3 regions of the Flexivirga sp. G2 genome follow, and region 2 is predicted to be linked to each of the others. Evidence: riboswitches for the same ligand, from Rfam matches in the RefSeq annotation. Region 2 holds a riboswitch; each other region holds the start of a gene.
The links. Region 2 has a riboswitch for S-adenosylmethionine ahead of ACZ50J_RS17865 (IclR family transcriptional regulator). Riboswitches for the same ligand answer to the same signal wherever they lie in the genome.

Region 1 (3,778 bases), 2.2 Mb from region 2:
GACGTCGCCGGCCAACTGGAGTTGCTCGACGCGTTGCGGCAGCGGGGTCGTCGGCGGAGCCTGCAGGGCGGGCGTCGTGCTGATCGACTCCGGCGGGTTGCCGGTGGTGCCGGGCAGCGGCACGGCCTGCGTGTCCGCGGCGGGCGTTGTCTTCTTCGGCTCCCGCGATGCCGGGTCCGCGCCGTCGACGTCGTAGACGTCCTGGCCGGGGTCCTTCTCGCCGGGCCGCAGGACCCGGCCACCCTTGGTCCGCCGCGGCGCGACGGTGGCGGCCTGCTCGAACGGCTCGTCGCCGTCCAGTCCGACGTTGTTCTCGTCGCCCTTGGCCTTGCGGCGGCGCTTGCGCTTGCCGCCGTCGATCTGGTCGCCGTGCAGGTCCTGCGCGACGGCATCGACGGCCTCGTCGTCATCGACATACGGGCCGTGGTGCTCGAAGAGCCGGGCACGCAGCATCGCGAGGCGCTCCGGGATCATCGTCACCGGCGTCGCGGTCATGACCAGGATGCTGAAGACGCCCAGGATGAGCAGCAGCGCCATGCCGCCCGCCGTGTGCACGGCGGCCACCAACGGGCTGCTGGCGAGGAAGCCGATGATGCCGCCGGCGCCGCGCAGCGCGTCGGTCTCGCTCGGCTGCGGGATGTCCTTGGCAATGCTCGTGACACCGCAGACGGCGATCGCGAACAGTGCGAGTCCGACCATCACCCGGTTGGTGCCCTGGTCGCCGCGCGGCGAACGCATCAGGTGCACACCGATCAGCACCAGGACCAGTGGGAGCACGAGCGCGCCGAGACCGAAGGTGCCCGCCACGATCGCGTGTATGACGTCGCCCGCCATACCGGTCAGACCCCACCACTCGCGCGCGGCGACGACGATGGCCGCCGCGATCAGCGCGAAGCCGAGACCGTCGCGACGGAGTTCCGGCTCGAGATCGCGAGCGGAGTGACCCACCCGGCGTGCGGCTCCCCCGGCGACGTGCGCAACACCCATCCAGGTGCCGCGTGCCGCGCGCAGCGGGAACGGCAGTCCGCCCCCGGCCGGCTTGCCACCGGATCGGGCCTTCGCCCCGGTCGCCTTCTTGGCGGGCGGGCGGGTCGAGGTGCGTCCCGACGCGGGACGGGAGCGCGAGCCGGCCGCGCTGGACCCGGATTTGCTCCGGGTCGCGCGCGCGGTCGTTGTCGACGAGGACGGACGGGTAGCCACGAAAACACCGTACGCGACAACCCCACCAGCCCCATGGGAAACACGCCGCGCGCAGCGTCGGAGGCGCGTCACCCGTTCCCACTCCGCGGGACGGGTTTGACGCCGCCGCGGGGCCGACCGCTACATTTGATGCCAGGTCATGAGTCTCAGCGTCAAGCCCCGGCTAGCTGAGCGGCAACCCTCCACCGCGGTGGGGTGCTCCGGGTGACGACCGGGCCGACGTGACAACACGTCGGCAAGCGCGGATCGGCTCTGCAACTGCCCTCGTCGATCCCTGATCGGCCAAGGAGCAGCCGTTGAGCATCATCAGCATCGACCCCGAGCAGGACACCACCGCACAGCACGAGGCCGGTCGGCAGTTGGGTGTGCCCGCCGTGGGCACCCGCTCCAGCCGCGCCACCGCGAACGGCCTGCCCACCACCGTCTCTGCCGACCTCGGCGTGCCGACGGTCCATCGCACGGTCACCGACTACGCCAACTTCGATCACGGCGCGACGACACCGGCGTTGGTCGCCGTCGCCGAGGCAGCCGAGCAGGTGCAGCGCCGCTACGGCTCGGTGCACCGCGGCGCCGGCTACGCGAGCCGGGTCACCACCGGCTGGTTCGAGGCGGCACGCGCTCAGGTCGCCGCCTTCGTCGGGGCCCGCTCCGGCGACGAGGTCGTCTTCACTCGCAACACCACCGACGCGTTGCGACTGCTCGCGCACTGTCTGCCGCAGGACACCCGGGTCTTCGCCTGGGAGTCGGCGCACCACGCCGCGCTGCTGCCGTGGGAGCAGGACCGCACCACCCGCCTGCCCGTTCCGTCGGGCACGCAGCACGCCATACAACTGCTGCGCGAAGCGCTCGAGCAGTCTCCCGTGGGCGAGCGACTCGTGGTGCTCACCGGCGCCTGCAACGTAACCGGTGAGATCTGGCCGATCGCCGAACTCGTCGCAGTGGCAAGGGAGTTCGGCGCCCGCACCGTTCTCGACGCAGCACAGTACGCACCGCACGTGCGAATCGACCTCGACGAGCTCGGGGTCGACTGGGTCGCCTTCTCCGGCCACAAGCTCTATGCCCCGTATGGCGCGGGCGTGCTCGCCGGCCGCAGCGACTGGCTCGATGCCGCCGACCCGTACCTCCCGGCCGGCGGTGCGACGGCGCGCGTGTCGCACGACCAGACGCAATGGCAGACGGGTCCGGCCCGCCACGAGGGCGGCACGCCGAACGCCGTCGGAGCCGTCGCGATCGCCGCCGCCTGCGCCACGTTGGAGGCGAACCGCGCGACGATCGTTGCGCACGAGGCGCAACTACATGGTCGGCTCCGTGCCGGACTCGCCGCGATCGACGGAGTTCGCGTCATCGAGGTGCTCGGCGAGCGACCGAACGTCGGCGTCGTGACGTTCACCGTCGAGGACTACGACCCGTCCCTGGTCTCGCAGGTGCTGGCCGACGAGGAGGCCATCGCGGTGCGCGACGGCCGGTTCTGCGCCCATCTCTTGTGCGACGCCGTCGTCGGTGAGGGCGCGTGCGCCATACGGGCGAGTCTCGGGCTGGCCACGAACGGTGAGCACGTCGACCGGCTGGTCGCCGCGGTACGCCGCCTGGTCGAGCACGGCCCGGCCCTGTCCTACGTGCACACCGACGAGGGCTGGTCGGCACCGGCGGATCCGCGCGACCTCAGTGAGCCGCTCCCCTGGTGATCGAGTTGGTGACCGGTTCCAGGCGCAATCGCGCCCAGTAGCCGCGGTGATCTGTGCCGGCGATGTCGACGGTGCCGTCAGCCACGACACCGAAGCCACGGGTCAACACGTGGTCCAGTTGCACGAAGGGCGGCAGCCACGCGTCGTGCGGCCAGGTTCGGGTCCAGCCCGCGCCGGTCGCCCGGCTGCTGTCGGTGAGTCCGTCGGCGAGATCGCGGAACGCGGGCATCGACGGCGACGCGTTGAAGTCCCCGGCCATCACCAACGGCCGGCCCACCGGCAGTCCGTCGCGCCAGTGCGCGAGTGATCGCAGCGCGGTCCGCCAGTCCGAGACGATGTCCGGCAGCGGCGCCGGCGTGTGCACGGCTCGCAGCCGGTAGTCGCCCACCGCGGTCCGGACGCGTATGTCGGGACTGCTCGCGAAGATCCCCGCACGGTGCTCCGCCAGGAGTGTCAGGTGGTGCTTGCTGCGCACCACGGTGCCGCGCAGCCCCGGTCGGGCGCGGCCGGCCTGCTGCGGCAGCACCGCATCGAGCCCGTGCTTCCGCAACGCCGCCAACTCCTGCGGCGTGCACTCCTGGAGCACCAGCGTGTCGACGTTCCGTGCACGCGCCGCGGCGACGACCTGCACCGGATCGGCCCCGCCGTACTGCAGATTGAGCGTCATCACGATCTCGTCGTGTGGCCCGGCAGCCACGGTGTCGCTGCGCAGCGCCGTCATACCAAACGCAGCGGGAGGTATGGCGACGACGAGCGCGCCGACCGCCAGCCAGCGGTACCGCAGCGCCGCCACCGCCATCAGCAGGACGAACGCCGACACGCCGAACACCGGGAAGAACGCCTGTATGACGGGCACCAGCCAGGTCGCGTCGAGCCACCGCGCGCACACGCCC
Region 2 (3,778 bases):
TCACCCCGCACACACCAGCGATTTCCCTTATCTGCTGATGACGTGCGCCTCGCCGCTCGACGGGACATCACGACATCGGAGCACTTTTGACTTACCGCTTGACCAAGACCGCTGCCATCGCAGCAACCACCGTCGCCGCCGGCCTGGGCATCACCGCGTGCGGTGGCGGCTCCTCGACCGGCGCCAACAGCGCCGCGATCACCGCCGCCACTTCGAGCGCGACCCCGTCGACCTCGCACAGCACCACCCCGACCGAGAAGGCGACCAAGAAGGCCACTGCCCGCGCCACCGACAAGAAGGTGTCGCGTGACCAGGCCCGCCCGGCCGTCACCACCCGTACGGTGACCACCGCCGAGACCGTCGCGTTCACCACGGTTCGCAAGTTCGACTCGACGCTCGCCGCGGGCAAGACCCGGGTGCAGCGCAACGGCGTCGCCGGCACGGCGACCGCCACCTGGCGCCAGCAACTGACCGGCAAGGTCATCGCCCGCACCACCCTCCTCAAGCGCCAGGTGACCAAGCAGCCGGTCAGCCGCGTGCTCGTCGTCGGCACCAAGAAGGCCGCGCCGGCTCCGGTCAGCAGCCCGAAGCCGGTCAACACCGGCGGCCTGGACCTGTCCCGCGCCGCGATGTGGGACCGCATCGCGCAGTGCGAGTCGACCGGCAACTGGCACATCAACACCGGCAACGGCTACTTCGGCGGCCTGCAGTTCGACAGCGGCACCTGGCTGGGTGCCGGCGGCGGCAAGTTCGCGGCGCGCGCCGACCTGGCGACCCGAGAGCAGCAGATCACCATCGCCAACCACGTCTACGCCTCCCGCGGCCTCAGCCCGTGGCAGTGCGGTTGGGCCGCCTGACCAGGCGTTTCCCCGAACACACCGAAAGGCCCGTGTCGTCCACGACGACGCGGGCCTTCCGTGTGCCCCGTGAATGGGTAGCGTTCCTCGGGTGGGCGGTCCTGTGCTTTCGGCGCGATCGACGTATGACGCCATCGTGCTGGTCGGCGGTGCCGGTTCCCGGCTCGGTGGCATCGACAAGGCGGCGGTGCAGCTCGCCGGCTGCTCATTGGTCTCCCGGCCGTTGGAGGCGGTGCGGGACGCGCGGACGCTGGTCGTCGTCGGCCGGACCTCGGCGGAGCTGCCCGGGCACGCGCTCCGGGTTGTCGAGGATCCGCCGGGCTCCGGACCGGCTGCCGCGGCCGTCGCCGGCCTGCGCGCGATCGCGCGGCCGGCGGACTGGACCTACCTGATCGCCTGCGACCTGCCGGGTGCGGTGGGCGCCATACAGCTGCTGGGTGCGGCCGACGTCGGCGATGCCGACGGGGTCGTGCTGACCGATCCGACCGGGCGGCGGCAGTGGCTGCTCGGACGATATCGGTCGACCGCGGTCCACGCCGCTGCCGACGAGTTGGGCGACCCAGCCGATCGGTCGATGCGTGCGCTCCTCGCCGGTCTGCAGCTCGCGGAGATCCCCGCGGACGAGGTATGGCGGGACGTCGACACCTGGACGGATCACGAGCAGTGGGCCCGGAGGCTCGGGGCACGCCGGGCCGTGCCACCCGAATCGTGAACCGCCCCCCCCGCGATGTCCACGGGATGAGCGATGCATCACGAAACGTTGTTGAAGTAAAAACACTGCGTTATGTTCAAGCCAGGTGACGAGAGGCAGCGTCAAGCCCTGGCTTGCTGTCCGGCAACCCTCCAGCCGCGGTGGGGTGCTCCAGGTGACCACCCGATGGGCGCCCGGTCGGTCCGGCGCTCATAAGCGCGCCGAGCAGCGAGGATGTGTCATGTCCGTTCCAGCCCGATCCGGTTCCCAGGCGGTCGAAAGGGCTCTGCTCGTCCTGAACTGCTTCGAGGGCGATCGTGCGCTGGGTCTTTCTGATCTGGCCGCCGAGTCGGGTCTGCCGATGAGCACCACACACCGCATCCTGCAGGCCCTGTGCCGCAGTGGATACCTGGTCCGGCGGGCTGAGGTCTACCGGGTCGGCCCGCGGGTGCCGGCCCTTCTGCCGACTGCCGATCTGGCGGTCGACGAGGTGGTTCCGCACCTCTATGCGCTGGCGGCGGCCATCGGTTTCGCGGTGAATCTCGGTGTCCAGGGCCAGTCGGCCGTGTCGCGCCTCGTCTCGGCGCGACCGCCCGTGGGGTACTGCGCATCGCAGCTGCCCGCGAGGTGGGAGCCGATGCACGCAACGGCGATGGGCAAGGTGCTGTTGGCGTTCTCGCCGGACGGTTCGGCGGCCGCGGTGCGAGCGCTGGGGGAGCTCGAGTCGTTCACCGATCGAACCCTTACCTCGTATGCCGGTCTGCTCGCGCAGCTCATCGAGGTACGTCGTCGCGGATTCGCGATCGCGGACCAGGAGCGGACGGACGGTGTGCGCGAGTTGGCGGTGCCGGTCGTCGGCGACGCCGGAGTGGTTGCCGCCCTCGGTGTCCAGGCGCGTGTCGACCGCCTGACCGGCGACCGGGTGCGGCGGATCCTGCCGGCCCTGCATCGTGCGGCGGCCGAGACCGGCCGCCGCATCCAGGTCCTGGATCGGGTCGGCTGAACCGTTTCCACCATGTGGCAACGGCTTTGGCGTCCGCCATACATAACCATAAGTTACTGAATCAGTTAGCAAACGTTCTGTAACGGTCGTGCGACCCAGCCGCACCCGATACCGCCGCGCCCGTCATCCCCGAACCCGAGGAGTTGTGCCGTGACCCGCAAGCCCGATCGACAGTTGCGTCTGAATGCCTTCCTGCACGACACCGGTCACCACGAGGCGTCCTGGCGACACCCCGACAGTCCGCTCGACCGGATCGACGACATCGCGTTCTACCAGGACATCGCGCGGCGAGCGGAGCAGGCGAAGCTCGACGCGGTCTTCCTCGCCGATGGCCCGGCCTGGTACGGCACCGGACACCGACCGAGCACTCAGTTCGAACCGATCACCCTGCTGACCGCGATCGCGACGGTGACCGAGCGGATCGGGCTGATCTCGACCGCGTCGACCACGTTCTACGAGCCGTACAACCTGGCGCGGCTGTTCGCGAGCCTCGACCGGATCTCGGGAGGACGTGCCGGCTGGAACATCGTCACGACGTTCAGTCAGGACGCCGCACTCAACTTCGGGCTCGACGGTGTGCCCAGCAACGAGGAGCGCTACGGCCGCGCGCAGGAGTTCATCGACGTCGTCACCAAGCTCTGGGACAGCTGGGAGGACAGTGCTGTCGTCGCCGACCGGGCCTCGGGTGACTATCTGGACACCGCGAAGGTGCACCGGATCGATCACACCGGCACGCATCTGAAGGTCAAGGGGCCGTTCAACGCCCCGCGCTCGCCACAAGGCCGGCCGGTCTACGTGCAAGCCGGCTCGTCGAACGAAGGACGCGCCTTCGCCGCGCGCAACGCCGAGGCCATCTTCACCGCACATCAGACTCTGGCGGACGCCCAGGCGTTCTACGGTGACATCAAGGCGACCGCCCGGTCCTTCGGCCGCGTTGCGGATGACGTGCTCGTGCTCCCAGGCATCAGCCCGTTCATCGCGGACACCGCGCAGGAGGCGAAGGAACTCTACGAGTACTTCAACAGCCTGACGGTCCCTGCGTTCGGACTGACCCAGCTGGAGAAATTCACCGGCGTCTCACTGCGGCATCTCGACCTCGGGGAACGAGTGCCACGAGAACTGTTCGGCAGCGCCGGGAACGTGCTCGACAACAGTCGCAGTCGCAAGCAGGTCGTCGCAGGCATCGTCGAACGAGACCGCCCGACAGTCCGGGAGCTCTTGCACCGG
Region 3 (3,778 bases), 1.5 Mb from region 2:
CCGCGGACCCGCTCCAACGTGGCGGTCCATGCGTCGGGTTCGCAGGTGACGGAGGGGATTTCGTAGGTCGTGTCGGTCACTGCTGCTCCCCCGTCGGAGGTGCGACCAGCGGCCGGCTCACCTCGGCGGCGGAGGCCTTGCGCCCGGCATACCCGCCGAGCTTGGCGCGCAGTCCCTTGGTCTGCAGCTTCTCGTCGGCGATCTGCTGCTGCAGCACCTGTATGCCGTGCAACAACGCCTCGGGACGCGGCGGGCAACCCGGCACGTAGACGTCGACGGGGATCAGCTGGTCGACACCCTTGGTGACGCAGTAGGAGTCCCAGTAGGGACCGCCGGAGTTGCTGCAGGCGCCGAAGCTGATGACGTACTTGGGTTCGGGCATCTGGTCGTAGAGCCGGCGGACCGCGGGCGCCATCTTGTCGGTGACCGTGCCGGACACGACCATCAGGTCGGCCTGACGAGGGCCGGGCGCGAAGGGGATGACGCCGAGTCGGATGAAGTCGTGGCGTGCCATCGATGCGGCGATGAATTCGATAGCACAGCAGGCCAACCCGAAGTTGAAGACCCACAGGGAATAGCGCCGGCCCCAGTTGAGGACGAGTCGCATCGGCTTGGGCGCAGCGGCCTGGCCGACGCCGACCCGGGGCATGGGCAGGTCAGTGGTCACGTTGTCCCCTGGCATCACTGGTTTCGGACTCGGGGTCCCCGCGAAGTATCGGAGGAGCGGAGCGGGGGAGAACTTCGTGGGGTGAGGTCCAGGTCAGCAGACCTCGGCGGGCGGCATGCAGCAGGCCGACCAGGACGACGGCAATGAAGATCGCCATCTCCACCAGGCTGGCGACGCCGAGGTCGTGGTCACGCAGCACCAGCGCCCACGGGAAGAGGTAGACGGCGTCGACCGCGAAGACGACATACAGCAGCGCATAGGTGATGTAGCGGAAGTGGGTCTGCGCCCATCCGCCGGTCGCCGGATCGACGCCCGATTCGTAGGTCGTGAGCTTCGCCAGGCTCGGCGCACGCGGCGCGAGTAGGCGCCTGGAGAGCATCGCGGCAACGAAAAGCACCGCTCCGGCGACACCGACGCCGAGCAGCACCAAGTAACCGGTCACTCCCGAGGACACCCGGGCAGCCTAACCAGCGGGTGCTGTCTTGTGGGTGAGGCGCTCCCGGTTTGGGACGGTTCAGGCGTCGGATCCGCCGGTCTCCCGCAACTCCGGGAAAACCCGGTCCGCGAGGAGCGGCGCCAGATCGTCGGGCGCATCGGCGGACAGGTCGTCCCAGCGCAGCTCGGCGATCTCGGCTGCCGGCGCATCGACCGGGACGTACGGGTGCTCGAAGACCGTGGCCGTCACCGAGTGCCCGGGCTCGTTGGCGGCAGCCGAGGTGAACGTCCCCACCGGGCGCAGGTCGGCCGCGCGCACGCGTATGTCGAGTTCTTCGCCGACCTCGCGCACCGCCGCGTCGATGGCACTCTCCCCCGGCTCGAGCTTGCCGCCGGGGAACATGAACTTCGCGGTGCCGGCCTTGCGGACGGTGAGCACCTTGCCGCCCGGGTCCCGAAACACCACGGCGCTGACGACGATCTCCGGGGCTGGCATGCCTCGAGCGTAACGAGGCGCCAGCCCGACCCGCCGAGGCGCCGCGACGCGCCTGTGAGGCACATCACAACCAGGTAGCAACGCTACTGCTTTTGACTTATTCGGTAACGCTTGCTTATGTTTGACGCAGTCACGAGACCCAGCGACAAGCCCTGGCTTGCTGGGCGGCAACCCTCACGCACGTGGCGGGGTGCCCCAGGTGAATGACTAGGCCGCAGTGCGTGATCCATCGATCGCGCGGTGCGGCAAGCACGGCAGTTCCCCTGTCCCGTCCGTATGCCGATCGCGTGCGGGCGAGTTCGAGCACGGCCGGGCGCCCCGTCATACCAGCGACATACCCGCGACCCCGAGGACAGCATGTCAGCCAACACACCCACCGACCCGTCGAGCGTCCCGCCGCTGCCGGACCGGCCGAAACTGCCGCCGCGACCGGGCCACCCGCGACGCACCTGGCTCAGTGCGGCCGCCATTGCCCTGGTGATCGGCGCCGGCGGCGGATTCGCCACCGGACGCGCCACCGCGAGCGGGTCGTCCGGCACGCGGCTGACCACGGTGAAGATCGGCGTGACCGACGCCGACCAGGACTACTGGCCGGTGCTGAAGAAGCTCGCGCGGCAGCACGGCATCGACCTCCGGACGGTCAACTTCTCCGACTACACCCAGGCGAATCCCGCTGTCGCACAAGGACAACTGGACCTCAACCTGTTCCAGCACCTCGTCTTCCTGGCCGGATACAACAAGCAGGCACACGAGGACCTGACGCCCATCGGATCCACGTATGTCGTGCCGCTGGGCCTCTATTCGAAGAAGCACACCTCGCTGGCACAGATCCCGAAGGGCGCGAGCATCGCGATCCCGAACGACGCCACCAACCAGGCGCGGGCCCTGCTCGTGCTGCAGAAGGCCGGTCTGGTGAAGCTCAAGGGCGGCGGGAGCATCGTGTCCACACCGGCCGACATCGACAAGGCCGCCTCCAAGGTGAAGGTCACCCCGGTCGACGCCTCCCAGACGGTGACCTCGCTGTCCTCGGTCGACGGAGCCGTCGTCAACAACAACTTCGCGCTCGACGGCCACCTCGACCCGAGCAAGGCGCTCTATTCCGACAACCCGAAGTCGGCCACCGCGCAGCCCTACATCAACGTGATCGTCTCCCGGGCGGCGGACAAGGACAACCCGACGTATGCCGAGATCGTGAAGCTCTACCACGACCCACGCGTGCAGCGGCTCGTCGTCGCCGAGTCCAAGAACACCAGTGTCCCGGTCACCCGGCCGGCCGCCGAGCTGCGGCGCCTGCTGACCGGCTACGAGAAGACGGTGAGCTCGAAATGACAACGACTCCACCGGATCCGGTGGTTCGACTCGACGCGGTGTCGAAGGTATTCGGGAAGGGCGACGAGGCACACCGGGCACTGGACGGCGTGGATCTCGAGATCCACCGCGGCGAGATCTTCGCGGTCATCGGCTACTCGGGTGCGGGCAAGAGCACGTTGGTCCGGCTCCTCAACGGACTCGAACAGGCCAGTTCCGGCTCGGTCGTCGTCGACGGGGTCGACATCACGCGCCTGCAGGGAAAACCGTTGCGCGCCATACGTCGTCGCACCGGGATGGTCTTCCAGCAGTTCAATCTGATGCGATCACGCACCGTGTTCGGCAACGTCGCATACCCGCTGCAGCTCGCCGGCCTGGGTCGGGCCGAGCAGGAGGATCGGGTCGCCGAGCTGCTGTCGTTCGTCGGTCTGCTCGACAAGGCATGGGCCCACCCCGAGGAGCTGTCCGGTGGGCAGAAGCAGCGGGTCGGGATCGCCCGGGCGCTGGCATCCGACCCGGACCTGCTGCTCGCCGACGAGTCGACGTCGGCTCTGGACCCGGAGACGACGCGCGACGTCCTCGCCTTGCTGCGACGGGTCAATGAAGAGCTCGGGATCACCATCGTGGTCATCACGCACGAGATGGACGTCGTGCGCGCGATCGCCGACCGGGTGGCCGTGCTGAACTCGGGGCGCGTCGTCGAGGTGGGGGCGGTGCGCGACATACTCGGGGCACCGCAGGCGGAGACGACGCGACGGTTCGTCGCCGCGACCGTCGGAAACCGTCCGGATTCGCAGCGTTTGCAACAACTTCGGCAGAAGTATGACGACACGCTCGTCACGGTCGCCGTGACCGACGAGCGTGCCTTCGGC

Region 1: it holds a riboswitch for S-adenosylmethionine, as region 2 does, so the genes downstream of both, ACZ50J_RS06980 (aminotransferase class V-fold PLP-dependent enzyme) here and ACZ50J_RS17865 (IclR family transcriptional regulator) in region 2, are expected to answer to the same signal.
Region 3: it holds a riboswitch for S-adenosylmethionine, as region 2 does, so the genes downstream of both, ACZ50J_RS03385 (MetQ/NlpA family ABC transporter substrate-binding protein) here and ACZ50J_RS17865 (IclR family transcriptional regulator) in region 2, are expected to answer to the same signal.

The regions. Positions count from the first base shown of each region.
Region 1 is NZ_AP039675.1:1,425,603-1,429,380, reverse strand. It holds gene ACZ50J_RS06985 (FtsK/SpoIIIE family DNA translocase) at 1-987, opposite strand, end outside; SAM riboswitch class IV at 1,336-1,448, shown strand; gene ACZ50J_RS06980 (aminotransferase class V-fold PLP-dependent enzyme) at 1,497-2,885, shown strand; gene ACZ50J_RS06975 (endonuclease/exonuclease/phosphatase family protein) at 2,863-3,778, opposite strand, start outside.
Region 2 is NZ_AP039675.1:3,689,841-3,693,618, reverse strand. It holds gene ACZ50J_RS17875 (transglycosylase family protein) at 99-857, shown strand; gene mobA (molybdenum cofactor guanylyltransferase) at 949-1,569, shown strand; SAM riboswitch class IV at 1,654-1,773, shown strand; gene ACZ50J_RS17865 (IclR family transcriptional regulator) at 1,790-2,551, shown strand; gene ACZ50J_RS17860 (LLM class flavin-dependent oxidoreductase) at 2,702-3,778, shown strand, end outside.
Region 3 is NZ_AP039675.1:680,032-683,809, reverse strand. It holds gene ACZ50J_RS03405 (NADH-quinone oxidoreductase subunit C) at 1-80, opposite strand, end outside; gene ACZ50J_RS03400 (NADH-quinone oxidoreductase subunit B) at 77-649, opposite strand; gene ACZ50J_RS03395 (NADH-quinone oxidoreductase subunit A) at 657-1,121, opposite strand; gene ACZ50J_RS03390 (NUDIX hydrolase) at 1,182-1,598, opposite strand; SAM riboswitch class IV at 1,727-1,856, shown strand; gene ACZ50J_RS03385 (MetQ/NlpA family ABC transporter substrate-binding protein) at 1,956-2,927, shown strand; gene ACZ50J_RS03380 (methionine ABC transporter ATP-binding protein) at 2,924-3,778, shown strand, end outside.